Regions from separate parts of the Streptomyces sp. 11x1 genome, predicted to be linked through region 3. Evidence: predicted binding sites of a transcription regulator. Region 3 holds the regulator's gene; each other region holds the start of a gene.
What was found. Region 3 encodes HrcA, which represses chaperone genes, less so after heat shock. Its sites were predicted from a motif close to TTNGCACTCNGNNNNNCNGAGTGCNAA; they were not measured.
Positions count from the first base shown of each region.

Region 1: the regulator HrcA is predicted to act here: its motif matches at 7,590-7,616, upstream of groES (co-chaperone GroES).
Region 2: the regulator HrcA is predicted to act here: its motif matches at 1,363-1,389, upstream of groL (chaperonin GroEL).

Region 1 covers NZ_CP122458.1:4,050,175-4,060,107, reverse strand. Annotated here, with positions in the region: partial or broken gene P8T65_RS17505 (cellulose binding domain-containing protein) at 13-129, shown strand; gene P8T65_RS17500 (LCP family protein) at 247-1,314, shown strand; gene P8T65_RS17495 (YciI family protein) at 1,452-1,808, shown strand; gene P8T65_RS17490 (RNA polymerase sigma factor) at 1,973-3,361, shown strand; gene P8T65_RS17485 (THUMP-like domain-containing protein) at 3,729-4,925, opposite strand; gene P8T65_RS17480 (polysaccharide deacetylase family protein) at 5,101-6,138, shown strand; gene P8T65_RS17475 (polysaccharide deacetylase family protein) at 6,804-7,556, shown strand; gene groES (co-chaperone GroES) at 7,763-8,071, shown strand; gene groL (chaperonin GroEL) at 8,219-9,844, shown strand.
Region 2 covers NZ_CP122458.1:5,790,508-5,800,440, forward strand. Annotated here, with positions in the region: gene thrC (threonine synthase) at 1-124, shown strand, start outside; gene P8T65_RS25500 (ubiquitin-like small modifier protein 1) at 243-518, shown strand; gene P8T65_RS25505 (cold-shock protein) at 978-1,184, shown strand; gene groL (chaperonin GroEL) at 1,551-3,173, shown strand; gene P8T65_RS25515 (dihydrofolate reductase family protein) at 3,286-3,879, opposite strand; gene P8T65_RS25520 (TetR family transcriptional regulator) at 3,950-4,528, shown strand; gene P8T65_RS25525 (NADH:flavin oxidoreductase) at 4,732-5,874, shown strand; gene P8T65_RS25530 (superoxide dismutase family protein) at 6,077-6,709, shown strand; gene P8T65_RS25535 (Uma2 family endonuclease) at 6,700-7,377, opposite strand; partial or broken gene P8T65_RS25540 (hypothetical protein) at 7,437-8,296, opposite strand; gene P8T65_RS25545 (DinB family protein) at 8,603-9,148, opposite strand; gene P8T65_RS25550 (DUF397 domain-containing protein) at 9,174-9,398, opposite strand; gene P8T65_RS25555 (helix-turn-helix transcriptional regulator) at 9,382-9,933, opposite strand, start outside.
Region 3 covers NZ_CP122458.1:7,027,243-7,037,175, forward strand. Annotated here, with positions in the region: gene P8T65_RS30890 (HAMP domain-containing protein) at 1-870, opposite strand, end outside; gene P8T65_RS30895 (SpoIIE family protein phosphatase) at 975-3,374, shown strand; gene hemW (radical SAM family heme chaperone HemW) at 3,433-4,665, shown strand; gene P8T65_RS30905 (Uma2 family endonuclease) at 4,765-5,343, shown strand; gene P8T65_RS30910 (DUF3097 domain-containing protein) at 5,321-6,136, opposite strand; gene P8T65_RS30915 (MBL fold metallo-hydrolase) at 6,179-6,910, opposite strand; gene hrcA (heat-inducible transcriptional repressor HrcA) at 7,333-8,349, shown strand; gene dnaJ (molecular chaperone DnaJ) at 8,350-9,486, shown strand; gene P8T65_RS30930 (nitronate monooxygenase) at 9,702-9,933, shown strand, end outside.

The DNA.
Region 1 (9,933 bases), 3.0 Mb from region 3:
CGCCGACCCCGTACGTTCGGGGCGGGGCAGCAGGTCGGCCAGGCCTGGAACGCGAGCTGCGCCCAGACCGGCGCGGCGGTCAGCTGCTCCAACGCCTCCTGGAACGGGAGCGTCCCGAGCGGCGGTTCGTGACCCGTACCGACGGTGACGCTGGGCTGAGCGTGACTGCAGAGGGCTGAGAAGTCTGAGAATTTCCGAAGGACCGGCGGCATGAGGTTCTGCCCGTAACAATTCGGACGTAAGTTCCTGTGCGTGAATGGTGAAGAAAGCGCGTTCGGGGGCGGCAGTGGGGACCCGGGGGGACGGCGGCGCCGGCTGAAGATCGCCGGGGGGCTGCTCGCCGGGATCCTCGTGGTCGGCGCGGGCGGGGCGGGCTGGGCCTTCTGGCGGCTGAACGACAACATCCAGAGCGTCGACATCGACGCCGCCCTCGGCGACAACCGCCCCGCGAAGGTCCGTACCTCACCGGAGCCGTCCGCGTCGGCCACCGTCGAGGCCCTGCCGAGCGGTGCCCTGAACATCCTTGTCCTCGGCTCCGACTCCCGCAGCGGCAAGGAGAACGCGAAGCTCGGCGGCGGCGGCGAGGGGGCGGGGGCCCGCTCGGACACGGCGATGGTCGTTCACATCGACGAGGGCCGCACCGGCGCGACGGTCGTCAGCATCCCCCGCGACACCCTCGTCACCCGCCCGTCCTGCCCGCTGGAGTCGGGCGGATCGACGGCGGTGGCGTACAACGTGATGTTCAACAGCGCGTACGCGGTCGGCGGCCCGGTCTGCGCGGTGAAGACCGTCGAGTCGGTCACGGACGTCCGCATGGACCACTACGTCGAGATCGACTTCGCCGGCTTCGCGAAGCTCGTCGACGCCCTCGGCGGCGTCACGGTCACGACGGAGGAGGACATCGACGACGAGGACAGCCATCTGAGCCTGCGGGCCGGCACCCACCACCTGGACGGCGAGCAGGCCCTCGCCCTCGCCCGCACCCGGCACGGCATCGGCGACGGCAGCGACCTCGGCCGTATCGGTCTCCAGCAGAAACTGGTCAAGGCCCTCCTGGACCAGATCTCCTCGACCGACCTCCTGACCAACCCGGCCCAGCTCTACCGGGCCGCCGACGCGATCACCGGAAGCCTGACGACGGACACCGGCCTGGACTCCCTCACTGAACTGACGAGGCTGGGCGAGAGTGTGCGGGGGCTGTCCTCCGTCGGCACGAGGACCGTGATGATGCCGGTGGTCACGGCCCCGTACGACCGCAACCGGGTCGTGGCGGACGAGCCGGAGGCGGGGCGGCTGTGGGAGTCGCTGAAGTAGGGGCGAAGGGATCGCCGAGGCGGCGGCGAGAAAGATTTTGAAGAAGTTCGCCGGCCGTGTCGATCCGGGGTGCGGTCGTTCGACGTAGGGGTGAGAGTCGGGGAAAGCCCCCGCCCGCCGATGCCGTAGGAGCCACCATGCCGCGCTATCTGTCGCTGGTTCAGATCGACGAGAAGACCGCCCCCGCCGAGGGTCCCAGCCCCGAGCTGATGCAGCGGATGGGGGAGCTGCTGGAGGAGATCACCAAGGCCGGGGTCATGCTCGACACCGCCGGGCTGACGCCGACCGCCCAGGGCAAGAGGGTGCGCTGGGAGGGCGGGAAGCTCTCCGTCACGGACGGGCCGTTCACCGAGTCCAAGGAGGTCGTCGGCGGCTACGCGCTGATGCAGTGCAAGGACATGGCCGAGGCGATCGAGTGGACCCAGCGGTTCCTGAAGGTGCACGAGGAGCACTGGACGGTGACGTGCGAGGTGCGGGAGATCGCGGAGGGCTGAGCCCGTCCGGCCGGGTCCGTCGGGTGAACTTGTCCGGCCGGGTCCGCCGGTCGGGTCTGGTCTGTGGGGCTGGGTCCGCCGGTCGGGTCTGGTCCGTGCGGCCGGGTCCGCCGGCGGGGCCGCCGCTTCTCGGACGCCGGGGATGTCGTGTCTGATGGTGGGCTGTGACTCCACAGCCCACCACGGACAGCACGCCCGACCCGGACCCGGACCCGGAGGGAGGCCCGGACGCGGAGAGGGGCCCGGCCTCGGAAAGGGATCCGGGCTCGGAGAAGAACCCGGACACGGCCATCGAGACCGTCTTCCGGATCGAGTCGCCCAGAGTCATCGCCGGTGTCGCTCGGATCGTGCGGGACGTCGGCATCGCGGAGGAGCTGGCGCAGGACGCGCTGGTCGCGGCGCTGGAGCAGTGGCCGAGGGACGGGGTGCCGGACAACCCGGGGGCCTGGCTGACGGCCACGGCCAAGCACCGGGCGATCGACCTCGTGCGCCGCCGTGAGCGGTACGCGCGCAAGCTCGCCGAGGTGGGGCGGGACCTGGAGGCGGCGGGGCCGTACCTCGACCAGCCGTCCGACCCGGACGACATCGACGACGACCTGCTCCGCCTGGTCTTCACGGCCTGCCACCCGGTGCTGTCCGCCGAGGCCCGCATCGCCCTCACCCTGCGCCTCCTCGGCGGCCTGACCACCACCGAGATCGCCCGCGCCTTCCTGACCCCCGAGCCGACGATCGCCCAGCGCGTCGTCCGTGCCAAGCGCACGCTGGCCACGAAGAACGTCGCCTTCGAAGTGCCGTACGGCCCCGACCGCGAGGCCCGCCTCGACTCGGTGCTCGAAGTCATCTACCTGATCTTCAACGAGGGGTACGCGGCCACCGCCGGCGACGACCTGCTGCGCCCGGCGCTCTGCGAGGACGCCCTCCGACTGGCGCGCGTCCTGGCCCAGTTGATGCCCAAGGAGCCCGAAGTGCACGGCCTGGTGGCCCTGCTGGAGCTTCAGGAGTCGCGGGCGGTGACCCGCACGGGGCCCGCCGGGGAGCCGGTCCTGCTGCGGGACCAGGACCGCCGCCGCTGGAACCGCCTCCTCATCGCCCGGGGCTTCACCGCGCTCGGCCGTGCCACGCCCGCCGCGCACGGCGCGCCGGGCCCGTACGCCCTCCAGGCGGCCATCGCCGCGTGCCACGCGCAGGCGCACACCTACGAGGAGACGGACTGGCCGAGGATCGCCACGCTGTACGCCCTGCTGGCCGCGCGCGCCCCGTCGCCCGTCGTCGAACTGAACCGCGCGGTCGCCGTCTCGATGGCCGAGGGCCCCGGCGCCGCCCTGGAGATCGTGGACGCCCTCACCGCCGAACCGGCCCTGCGCGACTACCACTTGCTCCCGAGCGTCCGAGGAGACCTGCTCCGTCGCCTGGGCCGCACGGAGGAGGCCAGAGCGGAGTTCCTGCGGGCGGCGGGCCTGACCCGCAACGAACGCGAGCGCGAACTGCTGCTGGCGCGGGCGGAGGAGGACGACCGAGGGGCCGGTGAAGGGGGCTGGCCGACAGGGGGCTGAGAGGCGGGATGAGGAGTGGGGGCGCGAGGAGTTGGGGCGAGGAGCGGTTGGGCCGCGCGCTGAGGGCTGGGGACGCGTCGATGCGCGGCTGCTCCGTGTGCGGGGCACCGAGGGCCCTGCGCAACGACGGGCCTTTGACGAGCCGCGAGGGTGCCCGAGGAAGCCGCGCCGGGCCGCGCCGGGGGCCGTGATGAGCCGCAGGGAGGACCGAGGAGCCGCACGCTGGGTCGGCCGGGCACGACGGCCGCGATCGCGGCTTGTCACGGGCCGGGACAGCCGTGCGACCGGCAGCCCCACGGGCGGCGACGGCACGGCGCGGTACCCCCGGCGGAACCCGTCGGCGGTACCCCCGGCGAAGCCCGCCCCCCTACGCCGGGTGGCCGATCAGCATGGTGGGGGCTCCGGCCACCCGGGTCAGGAAGACCGTGGCCGAGTTGCGGCCCTGCGGCTTGACCTTCCTGCGCAGTTCCTCCGGCTCGACGGCCGACCCCCGCTTCTTCACCGTGAGGATGCCGACCTCCCGCTCGCGCAGCAGGGCCTTCAACTTCTTCACGTTGAAGGGCAGTTGGTCGGTGATCTCGTACGCCGCCGCGTACGGGGTGACACGGTGCTCGTCGGCCGTGACGTAGGCGATCGTGGGGTCGATCAGCCCGCCCTCCAGTTCCTCGGCGACCTCGGCGACCAGATGGGCGCGGATGACGGCGCCGTCGGGCTCGTACAGATACCGGCCCACCGGACGGACCGGCGGGTCGGGCAGCATCGTCGCGGGGGTGGCGTGGACACCTGCCCCGGCGGGCAGCAGCATCGCCCGCCGCGCCCCCGGCGTCCCGTCCGCCCGGAACCAGAGCACGGCCTCCTTCACGTCCCCGCCGTCGGAGATCCACTCGGCCTCGGCCTCCGGCGGGATCGCCTCGTGCGGGATGCCCGGCGCGATCTTCAGCGCGCCGAGCGGGGCCTTCAGCGCGGCCGACACGGCCCAGGACAGGGGAGGGGAGTAGGCCTCCGGGTCGAAGATCCGGCCGCGCTTGGAGGAACGCCGGGCCGGGTCGACGAACACGGCGTCGTACCCGTCCGTGTCCACCTCCGTCACATCCGCCTCACGCACCTCGATCAGCTCGGCCAGCCCGAGCGCGTCGGTGTTGGCGCGGGCCACCGCCACGGTCAGCGGGTCGCGGTCGACGGCCAGCACCCGGATCCCGGCGCGCGCGATCGCGATCGCGTCCCCGCCGATCCCGCAGCACAGATCGGCCACCGAGCGCACGCCCAGCGCCCGGAGGCACTCGGCCCGGTACGTCGCCACGCTCGTCCTGGTCGACTGCTCGACCCCGTTCGGCGTGAAGAACATCCGCCCCGCGTCCGTCGCGCCGAACTTCGCCGCCGCCCGCTGCCGCAGCCGGGCCTGGGCCAGCGCCGCCGAGACCAGTTCGGCTGGGTGGTCGCGGCGCAGCCGGGTCGCCACGGCCAGCTCCCGGGCCGGCTCGGTGTCGCGTACCTCGTCGAGGAGGGCGCGGCCCTCGGAGGTGAGGAGGGGGGCCAGGAAGGTGGCGGGGTCGAGGTCGTTCACCGGGTCATTGTCGGTCAGGGGGGCGGGGCCGGGGCCAGGGGGGAGGGCGGTCCGGGCCAAGGAGAGGGAGGTGCGGGGCGAGGGGAGGGTGGGGTGGGCCAGACGGTGGATGGTGGGGGGAACCGTGGCGGTGTCGGGGCGGTGGAGGCGGTCCGCCCTGCGAGGATGCGGCGCCATGCGATTCGTACGACAAAATGATGTAAAGAGTGCGAAGCGGGCGGGTCTCCGGAGGGGGTGGGGCGGTGTCCGGGGCTGCGTCGCGCTGCTCGCCGTCGCGGCAGTGGTGTCCGGATGCGGCGGGGAAGGCGCCGAGGAGGCCTTGGAGCGGGGCTCCGCCGGGCGGCGAGGTGCCGCCGAGGCCGGGGCGACCGCCGGGACCGCCGAACCCGCCCACGGCCAGCAGGGCGGGGCGCGGCAGCACGGACAGCGGCGCCTCGACGCGCCCGCCGCACGCGCCCTCGACGCGTACGCCGGGAAGGTGCGCCGGGCGCACGCCGCGCGGGTCGCCGCCGCGAAGCGCTGGGGGCTGGCGAAGGTGCCGCTGAGCGCGCCCGCGCCGCCGGTGCGGAAGCCGGAGCTCAGGACCCGCGAGGGGTTCGAGGTCGACGGGCACGCGGAGGACGGCCTCCCCCCGGTCTTCACCACCGTCCCCACCCGCCACAAGGTCGTCTTCCTCACCATCGACGACGGCGCCGAGAAGGACCCCGCGTTCCTGCGGATGATGACCGACCTGCGGATCCCGTACACCGCCTTCCTCAGCGACTACCTGATCAAGGAGGACTACGGCTACTTCGCGCGGATGCGGGACCGTGGCGCCGCCCTCCACAACCACACCCTCCGCCATCGCCACCTGCCCCCGCTCTCCTACGCCGCCCAGAAGCACGAGATCTGCGGCATGCAGGACGTGATGGAGAAGCGGTACGGCACCCGGCCAACCCTCTTCCGGCCGCCGTACGGCAGCTACGACCGGGACACCCTGCGCGCCGCCGCGACCTGCGGGGTCAAGGCCGTCCCGCTCTGGAACGAGGAGGTCTTCGTCGACCGCTGGGACTACCGCGAGTCGGACCGCGAACTCCGCCCCGGCGACATCGTCCTCAGCCACTTCCGGGGCACGTCGGACTGGAAGGGCACCATGCCCGACATGATCCGCCACTTCCTGAACCTGGTCACCGCCGAGGGCTACGCGGTGGCAAGGCTGGAGGACTACCTGTGAGGGCCTACGGGGGCGGGCGGGGACCGGTCCGGGGCGGGTGGAGACCTGTTCGGGGCGGGGGGCGCGGTCCGGGTGCGCTGGGCGTACGCCGCGGGTGGGGTGCATGTCGTGGGCGGGGCGCAGGCCGCGAGGGGAGCGAGGCCTGTGGGCGGCGTGCGGGCCGTGCGGAGAGCGCAGGCCGTGGGCGGTGTGAAGGCCGTGGGGGGAGCGCCGCCCACGGGTGGGGCGTGGGGCGTGCGTGGGGCGCTGGCCGTGGGCGGGGCGCAGGCCGCGAGGGGAGCGCGGCCTGTGGGCGGCGTGCGGGCCGTGCGGAGAGCGCAGGCCGTGGGCGGTGTGAAGGCCGTGGGGGGAGCGCCGCCCGTGGGTGGGGCGTGGGGCGTGCGTGGGGCGCTGGCCGTGGGTGGGGCATAGGCCGTGCGTGGGGCGCTGGCCGTGGACGGGGCGCAGGCCGTGCGCGGGGCGCCACCGACGCCCGGACGTCAGCCCCCCGCCCCCTGGCCACGACCGTCCTTGCCGCCGTCGCCGCCCTCACGGCCCTGACCGCTCTGCTTCTCACCGGGTGCGCTGCCGCCCCGGCGCACCCCGGCCCCGTCGCCCCTAGCCTGGGTGCGAGCGGACCCATGAAGCCCGGCCCCGTCGCCCCGCGCCCGGGTGCGGGCGGGGCGATGCAGTCGCGTCCCGCACCTCCCCACTCCGGCGCGCAGTCCCCCGCACGCCCCCACCTCCACCCGGCGTCGCCCCCCTACCGCCGCTGGGGCCTCCCCGCCCCCCTCGCCCCCGCGCCCGAGAAGCCCGACCGGCCCCCGGCGCCCCGCGCGGCGGAGCCGGGGCTGCCGCCGGTCGTGGACCGGGTGCCGACCCGGGACAAGGTCGTCTTCCTGACGTACGACGACGGGGCCGAGAAGGACCCCCGGTTCGTGGACATGGTGCGCGAACTGCGGCTGCCGGTGAGCATGTTCCTGACGGACAGCGTCGTGGGGCCGGGATACGGCCACTTCGCACGGCTGCGGGCGGTCGGCGCCACCGTGCAGAACCACACGCTCGACCACACCGCCCTGCGCGGCCTGCCGTACGCCGGGCAGCGCGCCGAGATCTGCGGCCAGCAGAACAAGCTCAAACAGCGCTTCGGCGTCCGGCCGACCCTCTTCCGCCCGCCCTACGGCGTCTACGACACCACCACGCTCCGCGCCGCCGCCGACTGCGGCCTCTCCGCGGTGGTCCTGTGGCGCGCGTCCATGCAGATCCACGACCTCCGCTACGCCGTCGGCGACCGCCTCCGCCCGGGCGACATCGTCCTCGCCGGATTCCGGGGCCCGGACCAGCTCAAGGGCACCACCCTCACGGAGATGACGACCCGGCTGCTGCGCCGCGTCCAGGAGCAGGGACTGACGGTCGGCCGCCTGGAGGACTACCTCTGACACCGCGACGACCGACCGCCGCAACCCGCTCGATTAGCAGTCCGCTTGACCGAGTGCTAATCGCGGTCATAGTCTCAGGTCTGGCACTCCCCCCTGGAGAGTGCCAACAACGCGACGGGCAGGTCCGGCACCCGCGACGACGGATCCACCTGGTCGCCACCTCAGACAGTTAACCCCGTGAGATCTCCGAAGGGGGAGGTCGGATCGTGACGACCACCAGCTCCAAGGTTGCCATCAAGCCGCTCGAGGACCGCATCGTGGTCCAGCCGCTCGACGCCGAGCAGACCACCGCCTCTGGCCTGGTCATCCCGGACACCGCGAAGGAGAAGCCCCAGGAGGGCGTCGTCCTCGCCGTCGGTCCGGGCCGCTTCGAGGACGGCCAGCGCCTGCCGCTCGACGTCTCCGTCGGCGACATCGTGCTGTACAGCAAGTACGGCGGCACCGAGGTGAAGTACAACGGCGAGGAGTACCTCGTCCTCTCGGCTCGCGACGTGCTCGCGATCGTCGAGAAGTAGTTCACCCGCTTCACCTGCTTCACCCGCTTCCTCACCGAAGCACCTTGCTTTTGAGCTGCGCCCTTGGCCCCCGCGACCACTAACAAGCCGGGCGTCGGGGGCGCAGTTCGTTTCACCCACGTTTTCCGAGAGGGCTGAACCGCTCCCATGGCGAAGATCCTGAAGTTCGACGAGGACGCCCGTCGCGCCCTCGAGCGCGGCGTCAACAAGCTTGCCGACACGGTCAAGGTGACGATCGGCCCCAAGGGCCGCAACGTCGTCATCGACAAGAAGTTCGGCGCCCCCACCATCACCAACGACGGTGTGACGATCGCCCGCGAGGTCGAGGTCGAGGACCCGTACGAGAACCTCGGCGCCCAGCTGGTGAAGGAGGTGGCGACCAAGACCAACGACATCGCGGGTGACGGCACCACCACCGCCACCGTGCTCGCCCAGGCGCTGGTGCGCGAGGGCCTGAAGAACGTCGCCGCCGGTGCCTCCCCGGCCGCCCTGAAGAAGGGCATCGACGCCGCGGTCAAGGCCGTGTCCGAGGAACTCCTCGCGACCGCCCGTCCGATCGACGAGAAGTCCGACATCGCCGCCGTCGCCGGTCTGTCCGCCCAGGACCAGCAGGTCGGCGAGCTCATCGCCGAGGCGATGGACAAGGTCGGCAAGGACGGTGTCATCACCGTCGAGGAGTCCAACACCTTCGGTCTGGAGCTGGACTTCACCGAGGGCATGGCCTTCGACAAGGGCTACCTCTCGCCGTACTTCGTCACCGACCAGGAGCGTATGGAGGCCGTCCTCGACGACCCGTACATCCTCATCCACCAGGGCAAGATCGGCGCCATCGCCGACCTGCTGCCGCTGCTGGAGAAGGTCATCCAGGCCAACGCCTCCAAGCCGCTGCTGATCATCGCCGAGGACGTCGAGGGCGAGGCCCTGTCGACCCTGGTCGTCAACAAGATCCGCGGCACCTTCAACGCGGTCGCCGTCAAGGCCCCCGGCTTCGGCGACCGTCGCAAGGCGATGCTGCAGGACATGGCGACGCTGACCGGCGCCGAGGTCATCTCCGAGGAGGTCGGCCTCAAGCTCGACCAGGTCGGTCTCGACGTGCTCGGCTCCGCCCGCCGCGTCACCGTCACCAAGGACGACACCACGATCGTCGACGGCGCCGGTGACTCCGGTGCGGTCCAGGGCCGCGTCGCCCAGATCAAGGCCGAGATCGAGAACACGGACTCCGACTGGGACCGCGAGAAGCTCCAGGAGCGTCTCGCGAAGCTGGCCGGCGGCGTGTGCGTCATCAAGGTCGGCGCCGCCACCGAGGTGGAGCTGAAGGAGAAGAAGCACCGTCTGGAGGACGCCATCTCCGCGACCCGCGCCGCGGTCGAGGAGGGCATCGTCTCCGGTGGTGGCTCCGCGCTCGTCCACGCCGTGAAGGTCCTGGAGGGCAACCTCGGCAAGACCGGCGACGAGGCCACGGGTGTCGCGGTCGTCCGCAAGGCCGCCGTCGAGCCGCTGCGCTGGATCGCCGAGAACGCCGGCCTGGAGGGCTACGTCATCACCTCCAAGGTCGCCGAGCTCGACAAGGGCCAGGGCTTCAACGCCGCCACCGGCGAGTACGGCGACCTGGTCAAGGCCGGCGTCATCGACCCGGTCAAGGTCACCCGCTCCGCCCTGGAGAACGCCGCCTCCATCGCCTCCCTCCTCCTGACGACCGAGACCCTGGTCGTCGAGAAGAAGGAAGAGGAGCCGGCCGACGCGGGCCACGGCGGCCACGGCCACGCCCACTGACGTACGACGTCGGCAAGCCGTAGGCGAAGGCCCGGCACCCCTCGGGGTGCCGGGCCGTTCCCATGTCCCCGCTCTCGCCCACCGCTTCC
Region 2 (9,933 bases), 1.2 Mb from region 3:
GCTCACCACGGTCGTGCTCAACACGGGGGACGGTCTGAAGACGCTGGACGCGGTGGCCGGGACCGGGCTGACCGCGACCATTCGGCCCAACCTTGATTCGTTCCGTGAGGCGGGGCTCGCGTAGGGCCCGTTAGCCAGTCGTTCGTCTGCGGGCCGGTGGGGGCTGGTCGCGCCCACGCGGCGGCAGCCGCACATTGAACACAGCCCCGCGCCCCTGAAAACATCTGACCGGAGGTCCCATCGTGAGCGTTTCCGTCCGCATCCCCACCATCCTTCGCACCTACACCGGCGGGCAGGCCGAGGTGAGTGCCGAGGGGGCGACCCTCGGGGAGGTCATCGCCGATCTGGAGAAGAACCACAACGGGATCGCCGCCCGGGTGCTCGACGATCAGGGCAAGCTGCGGCGGTTCGTGAACGTGTACGTGAACGACGACGACGTCCGATTCGAGCAGGGTCTGGAGACGGCCACGCCGGACGGTGCGGGTGTTTCGATCATTCCCGCGGTCGCCGGTGGCTGACCGCCGTCGTACCGGTCGGTAGTAACCGTCGGTAACTTTGATTACCGAGAGTTCACCGAATTGCCCCCTCCGCGAGAGAAGCGGAGGGGGCAATTCTCTATGGTTGAGCACTGTAGAGTTGGGGAACCCGGTCCGATCACCGTAGTGATTCTTGCCGGGCGCATATCCGATCGCGCCGCACGCCCTATATGAAGTAGCCAAAGTGTGCAGGCCTTTTGCGTATTTCGTTCCTTTTATGGGGCCCGACTTGCCCTGAATTCAGACGAATTGTTCGTACATTCCCGACCGGTCGTGTCCAGAATTCTCGTCCGATTGACCTGTTGCAGAGGGCAGTTGGACAGATACATTCGGCCGCGGTCGACGCGTTCCGGCGCACACCCCCAACCGTTGGGGGGTGAGGTCTGACCCGGATCCGCGAAGTGTGGATCTGTGCAAGGGCCAGTAATAGGGGAGTTAGGCATGGCTCAGGGCACCGTCAAGTGGTTCAACGCGGAGAAGGGGTACGGCTTCATCGCGGTCGACGGTGGTGCGGATGTATTCGTCCACTACAGCGCGATCCAGATGGACGGTTACCGCACCCTGGAAGAGGGCCAGCGGGTCGAGTTCGAGATCTCGCAGGGTCAGAAGGGACCGCAGGCGGACATGGTCCGGCTCGCGGTCGGCTGAAGTAACGCGCCGGGTTTCACGCAGCGACGTTCTTCGTTCTTTTCGGGAGGGCCCGCACCCCGTCAGGGGTGCGGGCCCTCCTGCGTGTGCTGCGGGCCCTCCTGTGTGTGAGGGGTGTGCGCGGGGCGCCGGGGCGGCGCGTGCGCGGGCGCGTTCACCTGCGGATCATCGAGAGCCGCTTGCACTCGGCATGGTCGAGTGCTAATCATTGGCGTTAGCACTCTGAAGGTGAGAGTGACAACGAGGACCGGGTCGGTGAGGCCCGCAGGCCGGGTGGGGCAAGGAACCACGAGGCAGGCAGGCCGTCCGTCGCGGGCGCCAGCGCGGTCCGGAGCAATCCACCCCAGTCCGGGAGGACCACTTCACATGGCCAAGATCATCGCGTTCGACGAGGAGGCGCGGCGCGGCCTCGAGCGCGGCATGAACCAGCTCGCGGACGCCGTCAAGGTGACGCTCGGCCCCAAGGGCCGGAACGTCGTCCTCGAGAAGAAGTGGGGCGCCCCCACGATCACCAACGATGGTGTGTCCATCGCCAAGGAGATCGAGCTCGAGGACCCGTACGAGAAGATCGGCGCCGAGCTGGTCAAGGAAGTCGCCAAGAAGACGGACGACGTCGCCGGTGACGGTACGACCACCGCGACCGTTCTCGCCCAGGCCCTGGTCAAGGAAGGCCTGCGCAACGTAGCCGCCGGCGCCAACCCGATGGCCCTCAAGCGCGGCATCGAGAAGGCCGTCGAGGCCGTCTCCGGTGCGCTGCTCGACCAGGCCAAGGAGGTCGAGACCAAGGAGCAGATCGCCTCCACGGCCTCCATCTCCGCCGCCGACACCCAGATCGGCGAGCTGATCGCCGAGGCCATGGACAAGGTCGGCAAGGAAGGCGTCATCACCGTCGAGGAGTCGCAGACCTTCGGTCTGGAGCTTGAGCTCACCGAGGGTATGCGCTTCGACAAGGGCTACATCTCGGCGTACTTCGCGACCGACATGGAGCGCATGGAGGCGGTCCTGGAGGACCCCTACATCCTCATCGCCAACTCCAAGGTCACCAACGTCAAGGACCTGCTCCCGCTCCTGGAGAAGGTCATGCAGTCGGGCAAGCCGCTGCTGATCATCGCCGAGGACGTCGAGGGCGAGGCCCTGTCGACCCTGGTCGTCAACAAGATCCGTGGCACCTTCAAGTCCGTCGCCGTCAAGGCCCCGGGCTTCGGTGACCGCCGCAAGGCGATGCTGAACGACATCGCCATCCTCACCGGCGGCGAGGTCATCTCCGAGGAGGTCGGCCTCAAGCTCGAGAACACCACCATCGACCTCCTGGGCCGTGCCCGCAAGGTCGTCATCACCAAGGACGAGACCACCATCGTCGACGGGGCCGGCTCCTCGGAGCAGGTCCAGGGCCGGGTCAACCAGATCCGCGCCGAGATCGAGAACAGCGACTCGGACTACGACCGCGAGAAGCTCCAGGAGCGCCTGGCGAAGCTCGCGGGCGGCGTGGCCGTCATCAAGGCCGGTGCCGCGACCGAGGTGGAGCTCAAGGAGCGCAAGCACCGCATCGAGGACGCCGTTCGCAACGCGAAGGCGGCCGTCGAGGAGGGCATCGTCGCCGGTGGTGGCGTGGCCCTGCTGCAGGCCTCCCAGGTCTTCGAGAAGCTGGAGCTGGAGGGTGACGAGGCGACCGGCGCCAACGCCGTGAAGCTCGCGCTGGAGGCCCCGCTCAAGCAGATCGCCGTCAACGGTGGTCTCGAGGGTGGCGTCGTCGTGGAGAAGGTCCGCAACCTCCAGGTCGGTCACGGTCTGAACGCCGCGACCGGTGAGTACGTCGACATGATCGCCTCCGGCATCATCGACCCGGCGAAGGTGACGCGTTCCGCTCTGCAGAACGCCGCCTCCATCGCCGCGCTCTTCCTGACCACCGAGGCCGTCATCGCCGACAAGCCGGAGAAGGCCGCCGCGCCCGCCGGCGGCGGCATGCCGGGCGGTGACATGGACTTCTGATCGACCCCGGTCGATCACCGTCCTGCGGTACCGAGGGCGGCACTCCCTGGAAACGGGGGGTGCCGCCCTCGGGCGTTTCGGCTGAGAGGGGAGCCGGAGAGGGTCCCCCGGATCAGCGGCGCGTGAGGTGGGTGAGGGTGACTCCGTTCGGGAAGGCCGTGCGTTCGGCGGTGTTGAAGGCGGTGGGGTCGAAGGCGCCGTCGACCATCGGGATTCCGGTGCCGGCGACGACCGGGTAGGTCTTGATCAGCAGCTCGTCGATCTCGGGCAGCAGGGTGCCCGCGAGCCGGCCGCCGCCGCAGAGCCAGATGTCCAGGCCGGTGCTCCCTTCGCCCTTGAGCTCACGGACGAGGGCGAGCGGGTCGCTCGGTACGACGGTGACGGCCGGGTCGGTGTCCGGTGCGAGGGTGCTGGAGACGACGTACTGACGCAGGTGCGCGTACGGGCTGGTGATCCCGTTGTCGAGGGCGGGGCGGTAGGTGCCGAGGCCCATGACGACGGTGTCGAAACGCCGGTTGGGCGCGTCGGCGACGCCGACGGCCGCGCGGTAGGCGGTCGGGACGGTCTCCGGGTGCAGCGCGTTCATCCAGGTCGAGTAGGCGGCGGCCTGCTGCTCGTCGCCCTGCGGGAAGAAGTCGAATTCGCCGCCGGGACCGGCGATACGGCCGTCGAGCGAGACGCCGACGTAATACACGAGCTTTCGCATCTCATGACCCCCATGCGTAGTACTCTGCTTGAAGTGGTTTGAACGTAGTACTACATCCGGAGTGGTGTCAATGGTGAGACGGAACGAGCAGCGGCGCGCGGCCCTCGTCGACGCGGCGATCGAGGTGCTGGCCCGAGAAGGTGCACGAGGCCTGACTTTCCGGGCTGTGGATGCCGAAGCCGCCGTGCCCGTCGGCACGGCGTCCAACTACTTCGCCAACCGCGACGACCTGTTCACCCAGGCCGGCGCCCGGGTCTACGAGCGACTCCAGCCCGACGAGGCCACCATCGCCCGTCAGCGGGCGGCCGGACGCGACCGGGAGACCTACGCCGAACTGATGCGCGAGCTCGTCGGCCGCATCGCCGCCTTCCGCACCGGTTACCTCGCGCTGCTCGAGCTGCGCCTCGAGGCCACCCGGCGCCCCGAACTGCGCAAGGTCCTCACTGATCGGGTCCGAGCCGACGTCGACGCCAATGTCGCCTATCACGAGGCTTCCGGCCTCCCCGGCGACGCCATGGCCGTCAAGCTGCTCATCCTGACGCTGAACTGGCTGATCGTCGAACAGCTCACGCTGCCGGACGTCTTCACCGAGGCGGAGCGTGAACAACTGGTGACGGCCGCCGTGGAGCGCATCGTGGGGGCGGAGTAGACCGTCGCGCTCGTCCGAAGGAGCCCCGGACGCTGCTGTGCCCGGGGTCACAGGGCGCCGTCGAGGTGGATCGGAATGCGGCAGGGGGAGCGGCCGTTGGGCTAGGGAGACGGTTGATGCATGTGCACATACCGTCAGGACTCGACGGTCCGACGCCGTCGACACTCCTCGCTGTCCGACCGACGCCTCCAAGGAGTCCCCACGTGACCACCGCTTCCACCGCCTCCACCACTGGTTCCACGTCCCGAGCCGCCGAGGTGCTGTCCCGGCCCGTCACGATCAACGGGCTGACCATCCCCAACCGGATTGCGATGGCGCCGATGACGCGGGTGTTCTCGCCCGGGGGTGTGCCCGGTGCGGACGTCGCCTCGTACTACGGACGGCGGGCGGCCGCGGGGGTCGGGCTGATCGTGACCGAGGGGACGTACGTCGGGCACGAGACGGCGGGTGACCTCGACGGGGTGCCCCGGTTCGCCGGTGAGGAGCAGCTCGCCGGGTGGGCGAAGGTCGCCGAGGCCGTGCACGCCGGGGGCGGGACGATCGTGCCGCAGCTGTGGCACATCGGGACCGTCCGGCAGCAGGGCAAGCTGTTCCCCGAGGCCCCGGTCCTCGGCCCCTCCGGTCTGCGGCCCGACGGCACCGAGGCCGAGGGCGGCCGGGCGATGACCCAGGCCGACATCGACGAGGTCGTCGCGGCCTTCGCCAAGTCCGCCGCCGAGGCCGAGCGCATCGGCATGGACGGCGTCGAGATCCACGGCGCCCACGGCTACCTCGTCGACCAGTTCCTCTGGGCGCACACCAACCGTCGCACCGACGCCTACGGCGGGGACCTCGTCGCCCGTACGAAGTTCGCTGCGGAGGTCGTGGCGGCCGTACGGGACTCCGTGTCCGCCGACTTCCCCGTCATCTTCCGCTACTCGCAGTGGAAGCAGGACGCGTACGACGCGCGTCTCGCCGAGACGCCGGAGGAGCTGGAAGCGGTGCTGAGCCCGCTGGTGGCGGCCGGTGTCGACGCGTTCCACGCGTCCACGCGCCGCTACTGGCAGGCCGAGTTCGAGGGGTCCGAGCTGAACCTCGCGGGCTGGACGAAGAAGCTCACCGGCAAGCCGACCATCACGGTCGGTTCGGTCGGCCTGGACGGGGAGTTCCTCGCCGTGTTCACCGGGGAGGGGGCGGCGACGAAGAGCATCGACGACCTGCTGGACGGGCTGGAGGCGGAGGAGTTCGACCTCGTCGCCGTGGGCCGGGCGCTGCTCCAGGACCCCGAGTGGGCCGCGAAGGTGCTCCAGGGCCGCTTCGACGAACTGAAGACGTTCGAGCCGGCGGCGCTGGGCTCGCTCAGCTGAGTCGCCCCCGCGCCGGGGATGTTTCGCCAAGTCTCCCCACTACCCGGCGGTAGCGAACCAATTCCGTCATATGTGTCGTTGTAGTGTCGTGGCACGACGCGTCGGCGCCCCAACTCCGTTGACATCAGCGGTAGTTGGGGCGCCGACTTGCCGATGACCATGCTGGTCCCTCCACCCCCCCCACGAATCGGACAAGATCCCCATGGCACGACACAAGCTCACCCTGAAGAACAAGCGGCTCATCGCGGCCGGTGCCGCCGTCGCAGCCGTCGCCGGTGGACTCGGCGTCGCCGCGAACGCGGGCGCCAGCGAGACCGTCGCCGAGAAGGTGCCCGTCCCGAAGCTCGTCGTCAAGACGGTGTTCGCCCCGGCCGCCACCGCCGATGTGGCGCCCGCCGTCACCTACGACGCCGAACTGGTGCCGGTCGCAGGGCGGGTGCAGGTCAAGGAGGAGTTGCGGCGCGACGGCGGTACGCGGGTCGAGCTGCGGCTGCGGGATCTTGTCGCGAACCGCGCGTACGGGGCGCACGTGCACACCAAACCGTGCGGCAAGCTGCCCGCCGACGCAGGGCCGCACTACCAGGACGAGGCCGACCCGAAGCAGCCGTCCGTCGACCCCGCCTACGCCAACCCCGAGAACGAGGTGTGGCTGGACGTGCGGACGAACGAGGACGGCTCGGCGCGCTCCGTCGCCGTCGTCGACTGGCGCTTCCGGGAGGGCGGGGCCCGGTCCGTGGTGCTGCACGAGGCGGCGACCTCCACGCACGAGGGACACGCGGGAACGGCGGGAGCGCGGCTGGCCTGCGTGAACGTGCCGTTCCGGGGTCAGGCGTAGCCCTTCAGCTTCTCCGTCCTGAGGGTGATGCCGACGGGGGCGGGCAGCTCGACGGCCGCCCCCCAGGAATAGGACTCGGTCTGCTGGTAGCGGCCGTCCTTGGGCTCGCTGAAGACCTTGAGGGTGTGGTCGTCGCGGTCGATGAGGAGGCAGACGGGGATGTCGGCCGCCGCGTAGCCGAGGGGCTTGTCGACGCGGTCGCGCTGGTCGGTGTCGCGGTCGTGGGAAGTGATCTCCACGGCCATCAGGGTGCCGTCGGGGTTGGACCACTCGCCGTCGCCTCGGAAGTGATCCACCGGCACCAGGGTGCCGTCCGTGCGGGCGCGACCCTTCCGATATGCCTCGCCCTTCACTCCCGACTCAGGCACGAGATCCAGATCGGGACGGTGTTGCATGCACTGGCGCAGCAGCCACATGAAGATCGACCGGTGGTTGCCGTCCGGCATGGCCTTGACCTCTACTTTTCCGTTGATGTACTCAAGCCGCACGGTCTCGGGAGCAACGGCGGCCAGCTCCTCGAACTCGTGGACGTCGAGCGGGCCGTGCCGGACGCGCAGCTTCCCGCCGAGAAACTCCAGCCGGTTCCGCAGCTCCCTCGGAGCCCTGCGGACGAGTTCCTCGAAGTCCTCGACGGACATCTGCGGGCGCTCGGCGGTGTCAGGGGTCATGGTGTCGCCTCCTTCCTCCCATCGTGCCCCGGCGTGGTGTCGTCGGACCGTAGGAGCGGTCATACGGGCGTCCCCTCTCGTGGCTGTTGTGACATCGCCGCACGGATCTGGGCCACGTGGGTGCGGACCGCGTCGGCGGACAGGGGCGCCTTGGGCTGGGCCGGGGCGCGTTCGCCACGGCACGCGCCGCAGACTCCGCCCGGGAGGGCTTCCGGCCGGCCCGGGGTGCGGCAGCGGGAGCATTCCAGCATGCGGAGGGGCGGGCGGGACGGGGGTGACTCCGGTGTGTGTGCCGGTGCCGGTGTTGGTGCCGGTAGTGGTTCTGGGGGGAGTTTGTCGCGTAGGCGGGTGCGGATCAGGGCCGCCGGGCTGTGGATGGGGGTGGGGAGGCCGTGGTGAGGGCGCGGATCACGGACTCGTCGGTGGCGCCTCGCTCGAACCACGGGGTCAGTAGCGGGGCCAGGGTCACGCAATCGGCCTGGGAGAGGGGCAGGGCCGGGGTCGTACGGCCCAGGGCGGCCAGCAGGATGTGGGCGCGGGAGCGGGTGGGGCGGGCTCGGCCCGGTTCCTCTTCGGGTACGTCACCCCGGGTGAACCTCGCCCACCAGGTGTCGTCGCGCGCGGTACGGGAGAACCACGTTCGGGTGATCCATTGCGATGTCCCCGACTCGGCGGTCAGGTGTTCGCGGCCCCGGCGCAAGTGGCCCGCGTCCTGGATCCTGTTGAGGGCCGTACGCAGCGCGCATTGGCCGTACGACAGCTCCTTGGCCAGCGTCTTCACGCTGATGTCGGCGCCGTCGGGCAGGCGGTCGAGGTACGCGGCGATCGCCGCCTCGCGGGGTGGGAGGTCGGCGAAGTCGTGGGCCGTGCGCGGGAGTTGGCCGGGGGCGGTGCGCTTGCCGTAGCCCGGGTTGGCCATGGGGTGACGGTGCGGAGGGTGCGGGTCCGCGTGCGCGGGCAGGGGAGCGCCACTAAGGTTGGCAGCAGCCATGGGATCGAATCGTTCCTTCGATCTTGTAGGTCAAGCCCCCGCAGGTGTTGGTAGCACCTGGCGGGGGCTGTTTCGTCTGCGGGCACCGTATCAGCACCGTCACGGTGCGTGGCAAGTTGAACGCGTGACGTCAACTTGCCGGGTGGGAGGGTGGGTTGAGGCCCTCCACCCATTCCGAAAAAAGAGGGCTCGCGGCTGGTGGCTTGAGCCTCGGGGCGGTCGGGCCTCGGTGCGTCAGGCCATGCTCTGGGCGCCGTCCAGGGACTCCCTGATGATGTCCGCGTGGCCGGAGTGCTGGGCCGTCTCGCCGATGATGTGCAGCAGCACCCTGCGGGCCGACCAGTGCGGCTGGCCCTCGAACCAGGGCGCCTTCGGCAGCGGGTGAGAGACGTTCAGGTCGGGCAGTGCGGCGATCACCTCGTTCGTTCGGTCCGCCGTGCGCGCGTACGCGTCCAGTACGTCCGCCAGGGTCTCGCCGGGCAGCATGCGGAACTCGTCCGCGCGGCGGGCCCAGTCGGCGTCGGTCATCTTGGTGAAGTCGGGCATCGACGACGTGCCCTCCAGGATGAACGTCACCCACTTGCGCTCCACCGACGTGACGTGTTTGACCAGGCCGCCGAGGCACAGCTCGCTGGCGGTCGTGCGTCGGCCGGCCTGCTCGTCGGTGAGGTCGCGGGTGGTGAGGCGCAGGAAGTCGCGGTGCTGCGCCAGGGCGTCCAGCAGGGTGGCGTGCTCTTCGGTGGGGAGGGTGCGGGCCGGGGTGTTCGTGGTGGTGTTCATGGCTCCACGCTAGGGAGTGTGTAGGTCAGATCCTGACCTCGTTGACCTCGCTCTTCAGTTGTTCGATGAACAGGGACCAGCTCGCGGCTCGGAACACGAGCTTCGGACCGAGGGGGTTCTTGGAGTCGCGCACGGGGATGTGGGGGGAGGCGGAGAGGGCCACTTCGAGGCAGTTGCCGCCGCTGCCGTCGCTGTAACTCGACTTGTGCCATATCGCCGAGGGCAGGTGGTACTCAGGGCTGATCTTCATGGGCGCAATCCTCCGCCACTGATTCGATCAAGGCCAGAGATTCGTGGGGCGAGAGCGCGGTGGCCCCCAGCAAATCGTAGGCCAGTTCGTAGCGGGCGACGGTGGCCGGGTCGTCTTCCAGTCTGCCGGTCCCGGGGCCTTCGAAGTACACGAGCGGTGGGGCGTCGTCGAAGGTCATCAGCTTGAGGGCCCCGCCCATCAGGGTGTGGGCGCCGGCGTTGAACGGGATCACCTGTGCAATGACGCGGCGGCGGTTGACCAGGGCGGCGACGTGGTGCAGGGCCTCGGCCATGACCGCTCGGTTGCCTGTTCTCCGGCGCAGGGCCGCCTCGTCGAGTACGACCCTCAACAGAGGCTTTGTCGGATGGCCGAGGAGCTTGGCTCGCTCCAGCCGCGCCAGGACGAGCTTGTCGATCTCGTCGTCAGGGGCCGTCGGCTGATGGCCGATGAACAGGGCCTCGGCGTAGGCCCGAGTCTGGAGCAGTCCGGGGATCAGCATGGGCGCGTACTCCCTGATCCTCGTGGCGACCGCCTC
Region 3 (9,933 bases):
CCAGACGCCCGAGACGCCCCGGACCTGCGCGCGGCCGCCGAGCTGCCCCTCGGTGCCGACCTCGCGGGCGACGCGGGTGACCTCGTCGGCGAAGGCGGACAGCTGATCGACCATCGTGTTCACGGTGAGCTTCAGTTCGAGCAACTCGCCGGTCGCCTCGACCGTCACCGTACGGGTGAGGTCGCCGCGCGCCACCGAGGTGGTCACCAGGGCGATGTCCCGCACCTGCGCGGTCAGTCGGGCGGCCATGGTGTTCACCGCCTCGGTCACGTCCCGCCAACTCCCGGACAGACCACGGACCTTGGCCCGGCCGCCGAGTCGGCCCTCCGTGCCGACCTCGCGGGCCACCCGGGTCACCTCGCCGGTGAACAGGGACAGCTGGTCGACCATCTTGTTCACGGCGCGGCCCAACCGCCTCAGGTCACCCCGGAGTTGACGGTTGCCGTCATGCAGGTCGACCCGCTGGGTGAGGTCGCCGCCGGCCACCGCGTCCAGGACCCGGGTGGCGTTGGCGGCGGGGGCGACCAGGGCGTCGAGCGTCTGGTTCACGTCGTCGACGCGGGTCGCCCAGGCGCCCTGGCCCGGGCTGGCCGACAGTCGCTCGTCGAGGCGGCCGTGCCGGACCAACTCCCGCCGTACACGCTGCACTTCGGTGCTGAAGTGGGTGCTGCGGTCGATGATCTGGTTGAAGAGGGCGCACAGCTCCGCCACCGGGGTGGGGCCCGCCTCCGGGACTTTCGTGAAGCTGCCGTCGCGGGCGGCGGTCATGGCCGCGGTCAGCGCGCGGAGATCGGATGCCCGGATCAGAACGTCCGTTTGGCTGTCTTTTTGACCGTCTCGGAGCACCCGCGTAGCACTGTTCTCACTCATGGTGGCCCACTTCGGTAACTCGGCGCTTATGGGCGTGGTCAGTCTGTCACTCTGTCCGTGCCGTCTGAGGCCTATTCGTCCGAACTTTCTCCGGGAGCCGCTCAGTGGGGGCCATTCCGACGCAACGGGAGACCGCGTCCTGCGCGCCCGATGCGCCCGCGCGCGTCGGGGCGGAGGCGCTGTCTGCCGCGCCCGCGTACGCGGGCGCGGACCGGCGCGCGGTGGTGCATGTGTCTCTGCCCGGCGGACCGCTCGCGCCGGGAGCCGCCCGGCGCTTCGTCGGCAGCGCGCTCGCGGAGTGGGCCGAGCTCGACCTGCCGGGCACCGCGGCCCTCTCCGCCCGCCTCGTCGAGGACGCCCTCGTCGTGGTCAGCGAGCTGGTCACCAACGCGGTCGTCCACGCGGGCACGGATGTCGAGCTGCTCTGCCGTCTGGGGCGCGACGACCCGGCCTCCGCCGGGTGGCTGCTCGTCGAGGTCTCGGACCACCATCCCTCCCGGGCGGTACGGGACGAGGGCGCCGAACGCCCCTACCTCGTCGAACGGCCTTACGGGGCCGCCGAGTACGGACGCGGCCTGCGGCTCGTCGCGGCGCTCTCCGAAGCCTGGGGGATCACCTACCGGACCGCCATGAAGACCGTCTGGGCCCGGCTGTCGGTCGACGGGGCGATGGCGGTGGAGGACGCGTACGGGGCGTACAGCGGTGACGTGTCCGGGGTGGGGGCCGAGGCCGCGCGGGCGTACGCCGGCGACGAGGAAGTGCGGGGGCTCGACGATGCGCCAGCGTACGCCGGTGTGGAGGACGCGGGGGAGTCCGGCGGTGCGCGGGCGTACGCAGGTCGCGTCGGAGACGGCGCAGACGGCGCCGAGGGCGCCCGTGAGCAGGGCCCGGACCCGCTCGATCTGGTCGCGCCCGAGCCCCGGCAACATGGGGAGCGCGACCGGGAGTGGTTGAACCGGGGCGCTCTCTCCTTCCTGGCCGAGGCGTCCGACCTGCTCGCCGGGCAACTCGACGAGGATCTGGTCGCCGCGCTCGCCGGGCAGCTGCTGGTGCCGAGGCTGGCCGACTGGTGCGCGGTGTGGCTGGAGGACGAGGGGCTGGGCTGGCGCGGCGGCGACGGTTCGCCGGGCCCCGCGCCCCGGCTCGCCCGCGTCTGGCACGGCAGCGAGAACCGCATCGAGGAACTGCGCCGGGCCCTGGAGAGGAACCCACCGAGACTGCCCGATTCCGTGCGGTCGAGGGCGGTCCCCGTCCCGTGGCCGGAACCGGATGAGGAGGACCGGCCGGTGAGGGCGAGTGCGGGCGGGCCGGTGCAGGAGCCTGACGGCGGGTCGGAGCGAGAACTTGCCGGCGGGCCCTTGCGGGAGCGTGACGGCGGACCCCTGCGGGAGCGTGCCGGCGGGTTCGAGCGCGGGCAGGGCGGCGGTCCCGTGCGGGAGCGTGACGATGGGCCCGCGCGGGACCCCGAAGGTGGGGCCGTGCGGGACTGTGAAGGTGGGCCCGCGCGGGACCCTGAAGGCGGGCCCGCGCAGGCGTGTGAAGGTGGGGCCGCGCTTGCCTATCGGCTGATCGCCGGGGGGCGGCCGCTCGGGACGCTCGTCATCGGGCGGGCCGGGCTGCTCCGGTTCCCGGACGAGGTGACCGGGCTGGTCGAGGACCTCAGCCGACGCATCGCGCTGTCCATCGGCGCGGCACGCCAGTACGCACGCCAGGTGACCATCAGCCGGGTGCTCCAGCGCGGCCTGCTGCCGGGCGCGGTCGCCGAGATCCCCGGGGTGTCGAGCGCTCTGGTGTACGAGCCGTGCGACAAGGGCGGACCCAGCGGCGACTTCTACGACCTGTTCCCCGCCGGCCGGGGCCGCTGGTGCTTCGCGATCGGCGACGTCCAGGGCAAGGGCCCCGAGGCCGCCGTGGTCATCGGTCTCGCCCGGCCCTGGCTGCGGCTGCTCGCCCGCGAGGGCTACGGCGTGGCCGACGTGCTCGACCGCCTCAACCAGCTTCTCCTCGACGACGCCACCGAGGCCGCCGACGCCGCCGCCCGCGCCCTGGTCACCGCCGGCGACCCCGGCCTCGTCGACCCCGACGCCTCCCAGACCCGCTTCCTCTCCCTCCTCTACGGCGAGCTCGTCCCCGTCCCCGGCGGCGTCCGCTGCACCCTCGCCTCCGCCGGGCACCCGCTGCCCCTGCTCCTCGGCCCCGACGGCGACGTCCGGACCGTGGCCGAGCCGCAGACGCTGCTGGGCGTGATCGAGGACACCGAGTACGTCTCCGAGACGTTCGAGCTGCGCTGCGGCGACACGCTGCTCTGCGTGACCGACGGGGTCACCGAGCGCCGCAGCGGCCCGCGCATGTTCGACGACGGGGACGGCCTCGCCGCCGCGCTCTCCGACTGCGCGGGCCTCGACGCCCAGCTGGTCGCCGAACGCATCCGCCGCCTCGTGCACGAGTTCGGGGAACGGCCACCGGACGACGACCTTGCACTGCTGGTGCTGCGGGCGGAGTGACGACCGCCGCAGCCGGCGACGGGAACCGTCGGCCGGGCCGTGCTGGACAATGGAGGACATGCCTTCCGCACTCCCCGACGGTGAGCCCGTCCCCGACGACGGGGCGCTGCCCGCGCACGCCCTGGCCGACGCGGCCGAGCGGCCCCTCGGGTTCTATCTCCACGTCCCGTACTGCGCCACACGCTGCGGCTACTGCGACTTCAACACCTACACCGCCACCGAGCTGCGCGGCACCGGCGGCGTCCTCGCCTCCCGCGACAACTACGCGGACACGGTCGTCGACGAGATCTGCCTCGCCCGCAAGGTCCTCGGCGACGATCCGCGCCCCGTCCGGACGGTCTTCGTCGGCGGCGGCACGCCCACGCTGCTGGCCGCCGACGACCTCGTACGGATGCTGGGGGCGATCCGGGAGGAGTTCGGGCTCGCGGACGACGCGGAGGTGACGACCGAGGCGAACCCGGAGTCGGTCGACCCCGCGTATCTGGAGACGCTGCGCGCGGGCGGCTTCAACCGGCTCTCCTTCGGGATGCAGAGCGCGCGGCAGCATGTGCTGAAGATCCTCGACCGTACGCACACACCGGGGCGCCCGGAGGCGTGCGTGGCGGAGGCGCGCGCCGCCGGCTTCGACCACGTCAACCTCGACCTGATCTACGGCACACCCGGCGAGTCCGACGACGACTGGCGGGCCTCCCTGGACGCGGCGCTCGGTGCCGGGCCGGACCACATCTCGGCATACGCGCTGATCGTGGAGGAGGGCACGCAGCTCGCGCGGCGCATCCGCCGGGGCGAGGTCCCGATGACGGACGACGATGTCCACGCCGACCGGTATCTGATCGCTGAGGAGATGCTCTCGGCCGCCGGGTTCGACTGGTACGAGGTCTCCAACTGGGCCACGTCCGAGGCCGGGCGGTGTCTGCACAACGAGCTGTACTGGCGCGGCGCCGACTGGTGGGGCGCGGGGCCCGGCGCCCACAGCCATGTCGGCGGCGTCCGCTGGTGGAACGTCAAGCACCCCGGCGCGTACGCGGGCGCGCTGGCGGCCGGGCGCTCCCCTGGCGCCGGGCGTGAGCTGCTGTCGGCCGAGGACCGCCGGGTCGAACGCATCCTGCTGGAGCTGCGGCTCCGGGAGGGCTGCCCGCTGTCCCTGCTCCGGGAGGAAGGGCTTGCCGCGGCGGGTCGGGCACTCGCCGACGGCTTGCTGGAGGCGGGGCCGTACGAGGAGGGGCGCGCGGTGCTCACGCTGCGGGGGCGGTTGCTGGCGGACGCGGTGGTGCGGGACTTGGTGGACTGATCACTCGGGTGGGTGAATCGGTGCGGAACGGGGGTTCGGTACCTAACCTGATTCGTAGGCTGCCGCCGACAGCACGCGGCGGATATGGAGGCCATGGAGATGACCGCTGTGGACGAACGCGACATGACCAGGTACTTCGAGGAGCTTGAGCCTCCCGAGGGCGTCAAGGTCGAGCTTCTCCGGGGGGTAATCGTGATGGTGGCCAGCCCTGACATCGTGCACAACAGGATCGTTGCCGATGTGCAGGACCAGATTCCGCGATCGCGTTGGTCTCGTCTTCAGACACAGGACATCGACGTCGTGACCGAGCCCAGTGAGCCTGTGCCGGATCTGGTGGTTGTCGAGCGGGACCTTTTGCCTTCTTCGGGTCGTCTGCTGCCGTCCCAGCTCGTCACCATGGTCGTGGAAGTCGTCTCCAAGTCCAGCGTTCATCAGGATTACGAGGTCAAGAGGTCGATCTACGCGGCGGGCAAAGTGCCCGCGTATCTCATCCTCGACCCGATCATGGGGCAATGCGTTCTGCTGACGCGGCCCGAGGGCGTGGGTGAAGAAGCGAACTACCTGACGCAGCAGATCACCAAGTTCGGTGACCCGGTGGCATTGGAGATTCTGGGAGTCGAACTGGACACGAGCGACTTCGCAACGTTGCCCGACGTCAGGCCCCACCGCTATCCGTGACGAAGTCGATCAACTCCTCCACCCGGCCCAGCAGTTCCGGCTCAAGGTCCTTGTAAGAACCGACCCGCCCCAGAATCGCCTGCCACACCGCCCCCGTGTTCTCCGCAGGCCACCCCAGCGCCCGGCACACCCCCGTCTTCCAGTCCTGCCCCCGCGGCACGCGCGGCCACGCCTCGATGCCCACCGAGGACGGCTTCACGGCCTCCCAGATGTCGATGTACGGGTGGCCGACGACGAGCGCGTGCTCGCTCGTGACCGACGCGGCGATGCGGGACTCCTTGCTGCCGGGGACGAGGTGGTCGACCAGGACGCCGAGCCGCGCGTCCGGCCCCGGTGCGAACTCCTCGACGATCGCGGGCAGGTCGTCCACGCCCTCCAGGTACTCCACCACCACGCCCTCGATGCGCAGATCGTCGCCCCACACCTTCTCGACGAGTTCGGCGTCGTGGCGGCCCTCGACGTAGATGCGCCCGGCGCGGGCGACACGCGCGCGGGCGCCCGGGACGGCCACCGAGCCGGATGCCGTACGACTCGGCCGCGCGGGGGCCGAGGCGGCGGGGCGGACCAGGGTCACCACGCGGCCCTCCAGCAGGAATCCCCGCGGCTCCAGCGGGAACACCCGGTGCTTGCCGAAGCGGTCCTCCAGCGTCACCGTGCCCGCCTCGCAGCGGATGACCGCACCACAGAAACCGGTGGTGGGCTCCTCGACGACCAGGCCGGGGTCGGCCGGGACCTCGGGGGCGGGCTTGGGCTTCTTCCAGGGAGGGGTCAGGTCGGGTGAGTACTGGCGCATTCGAGTGACGATAGGAGAAGCCGCGCCCGGATGCCCCCGCACTCAGTTCGACACGCCGAAGCGGCGTGCCAGCGCGTCGCGTTGGGCCCGGACGAACGCCGCGTCCACCACCGCGCCGTGCCCGGGGACGTACTGCGCGTCCTCGCCGCCGAGCGCCAGGAGCCGGTCCAGGGCGGCCGGCCAGCGGGACGGGAGCGCGTCCGGGCCCGCCTGCGGTTCGCCGGACTCCTCGACCAGGTCCCCGCAGAACACCACCTCCGAAGCACCCTCCGACACCAGGACCGCGAGGTCGTGGCCGGTGTGGCCGGGACCCACGTTCGCCAGCAGCACCCGGACGCCGCCGCCCAGGTCGAGCGTCCACTCGCCGGAGACCAGGTGGCGGGGGAGGGCGAGGAGGCCGGCGGCCTCGGTGGCGTCCGCCGAGGGCAGACCGTGGTGCACCGCGTCCGCGCGGAGGGCGTCGCGGTCACGGGTCAGGACGCCGTCGACGCCCACCGCACCGAAGACCTCCACCCCGGCGAACGCGGCCGCCCCGAAGACATGGTCGAAGTGGGGGTGGGTGAGCGCGAGATGTGTCACACGGGTGCCACCGAGGAGCCGGCCCGCCTCGGTACGCAACCGCGCGCCCTCCCGCACGCTGGAACCCGCGTCGATCATGAGGGCCGCACCGTCCCCGGCCACCAGTCCGACCGTGCAGTCCCAGCCGGGAAGGCGGCACCGTCCGACCCGGGGCGTCAATCCCTGCCACCCGCACTCTTCCCAAGTCACCGTCATGCGCCGACGCTAGCTGTAGCACCGCACGGGCCGGTGAAGGAGGGTGCGGGGGAGGTGCCGGGGAGGTCGCCGAGCAGTGGTCGGGAAGCCCCAGTGAACCCGGTCGACGGCCGCCGGGAGCCGCTGAGCAGGCGGGGGCGGGCTGTGGTGCGGGCCACCGAGGTGATCGCCGTGGGCGGCTCGGAGACGCCCACGCGCGGGCGTACCCGTCGGTAGGAAGTGCGCCGACACGCGCCCCGGTGGTGGTCGGACCGGGGCCCGACATCGCCGGACAGGTCGGTACACGTCGGCATGACGTGGGTGGACCGGCCTTGCCGGGGGCGTACCCCACCGCCGTACACTGGGCGGGGAGTGTTGGCACTCGCCCGGGGTGAGTGCCAAGGGGGAGTCGCACGAGAGAGTCGAGCTGGAGGTGTGCGCGAATGCTCAGTGAACGCAGGCTGCAAGTGCTGCGCGCCATCGTCCAGGACTACGTGGGCACCGAGGAGCCGGTCGGTTCCAAGGCGCTCACGGAGCGGCACAACCTGGGGGTCTCCCCGGCGACCGTCCGTAACGACATGGCGGCGTTGGAGGACGAGGGCTTCATCGCCCAGCCCCACACCAGCGCGGGCCGCATCCCCACCGACAAGGGGTACCGGCTCTTCGTCGACAAGCTGGCGGGCGTCAAGCCGATGACCCCGCCGGAGCGGCGCGCCATCCAGAACTTCCTGGACGGCGCGGTCGATCTGGACGACGTCGTGGCACGGACCGTACGGCTGCTCGCGCAGCTGACGCGGCAGGTCGCCGTCGTGCAGTATCCGTCGCTGACACGGTCGACGGTCCGGCATGTGGAACTGCTGTCGCTGGCCCCTGCCCGGCTGATGCTCGTGCTGATCACGGACACCGGACGGGTGGAACAGCGGCTGGTGGACTGCCCGGCGCCGTTCGGGGAAACGTCACTCGCGGATCTTCGCGCCCGGCTGAACAGCAAGGTCGCGGGCCGCCGGTTCACCGACGTGCCCCGGCTGGTCGAGGACCTGCCGGAGGCGTTCGACGTCGAGGACCGGGGGACGGTCGCGACCGTGCTCTCCACCCTCCTCGAAGCACTCGTGGAGGAGAGCGAGGAGCGGCTGATGATCGGCGGAACCGCCAATCTCACCCGCTTCGGACATGACTTCCCCCTCACGATCCGGCCCGTTCTGGAAGCCTTGGAGGAGCAGGTCGTCCTCCTCAAGTTGCTTGGCGAAGCCGGGGATTCGGGCATGACCGTACGCATCGGTCATGAGAACGCGTATGAGGGACTCAACTCCACGTCCGTCGTCTCCGTCGGCTACGGTTCGGGCGGCGAGGCAGTAGCGAAGCTGGGCGTGGTCGGACCTACGCGCATGGACTATCCGGGAACGATGGGAGCGGTACGAGCGGTGGCACGGTACGTCGGACAGATCCTGGCGGAGTCTTAAGTGGCCACGGACTACTACGCCGTGCTCGGCGTGCGCCGCGACGCGTCCCAGGACGAGATCAAGAAGGCGTTCCGGAGGCTCGCTCGCGAGCTGCACCCGGACGTCAATCCCGATCCGAAGACCCAGGAGCGGTTCAAGGAGATCAACGCCGCCTACGAGGTGTTGTCGGACCCGCAGAAGAAGCAGGTCTACGACCTCGGCGGCGACCCGCTGTCCCAGGCGGGCGGCGGAGGCGCGGGCGGCTTCGGCGCCGGTGGCTTCGGGAACTTCTCGGACATCATGGACGCGTTCTTCGGAACGGCGTCCCAGCGGGGTCCGCGGTCGCGTACGCGCCGGGGCCAGGACGCGATGATCCGGCTGGAGATCGACCTCGACGAGGCGGCCTTCGGCACGACGAAGGACATCCAGGTCGACACCGCCATCATCTGCACGACGTGCAGCGGCGAGGGCGCGGCTCCGGGTACGACTGCCCAGACCTGTGACATGTGCCGTGGTCGTGGTGAGGTCTCGCAGGTCACGCGGTCCTTCCTCGGCCAGGTCATGACCTCCAGGCCCTGCCCGCAGTGCCAGGGCTTCGGCACGATCGTCCCGAACCCGTGCCCCGAGTGCGCGGGCGACGGGCGGGTGCGGTCGCGGCGGACGCTCACGGTCAAGATCCCGGCCGGTGTCGACAACGGCACGCGCATCCAGCTGGCCGGTGAGGGCGAGGTCGGGCCCGGTGGTGGTCCCGCCGGTGACCTCTACGTCGAGATCCACGAGCTGCCGCACCCGATGTTCCAGCGGCGCGGCGACGATCTGCACTGCACGGTGACGATCCCGATGACGGCGGCGTCCCTCGGTACGAAGGTGCCGCTGGAGACGCTGGACGGGCTGGAGGAGGTCGACATCCGGCCCGGCACGCAGTCCGGGCAGTCGATCCCGCTGCACGGGCGTGGTGTCACGCACCTGCGCGGTGGTGGGCGTGGGGATCTGATCGTCCACGTCGAGGTGCAGACGCCGACGAAGCTGGACCCCGAGCAGGAGGCGTTGCTGCGGCAGCTGGCCGCGCTGCGGGGTGAGGAGCGGCCGACGGGGCAGTTCCAGCCCGGGCAGCAGGGTCTGTTCTCCCGGCTGAAGGACGCGTTCAACGGGCGCTGAGTGGGGTGCGTTGTCGGGTGCGAGTGTGTGGGGCTTCTCGCGCAGTTTCTCGCGCCCCTGAAAAGCCGGGGCTGCGCCCCGTGCTTTTCAGGCCCGCAGGGCCTGGTCTTTTAGGGGGCGGGGAACTGCGCGAGAAGCCCCCACCCACCCGCACCCGACGAACAACCGTCCGTCCCCGATTCGGCTCCTCCCGGAGGGCATGGCACCATGCCGTCATGTCCTCCGCACTGACCGATCTCGTCCCGCTCCCGATCGTGCAGGCCCCGATGGCGGGCGGTGTGTCCGTGCCGCGGTTGGCCGCCGCCGTGTCCGAGGCCGGCGGGCTGGGGTTCCTCGCCGCCGGGTACAAGACGGCCGACGGGATGTACCAGGAGATCAAGGCGCTCCGGGCGCTCACCTCACGCCCCTTCGGCGTGAACCTCTTCATGCCGCAGCCGGAGTACGCCG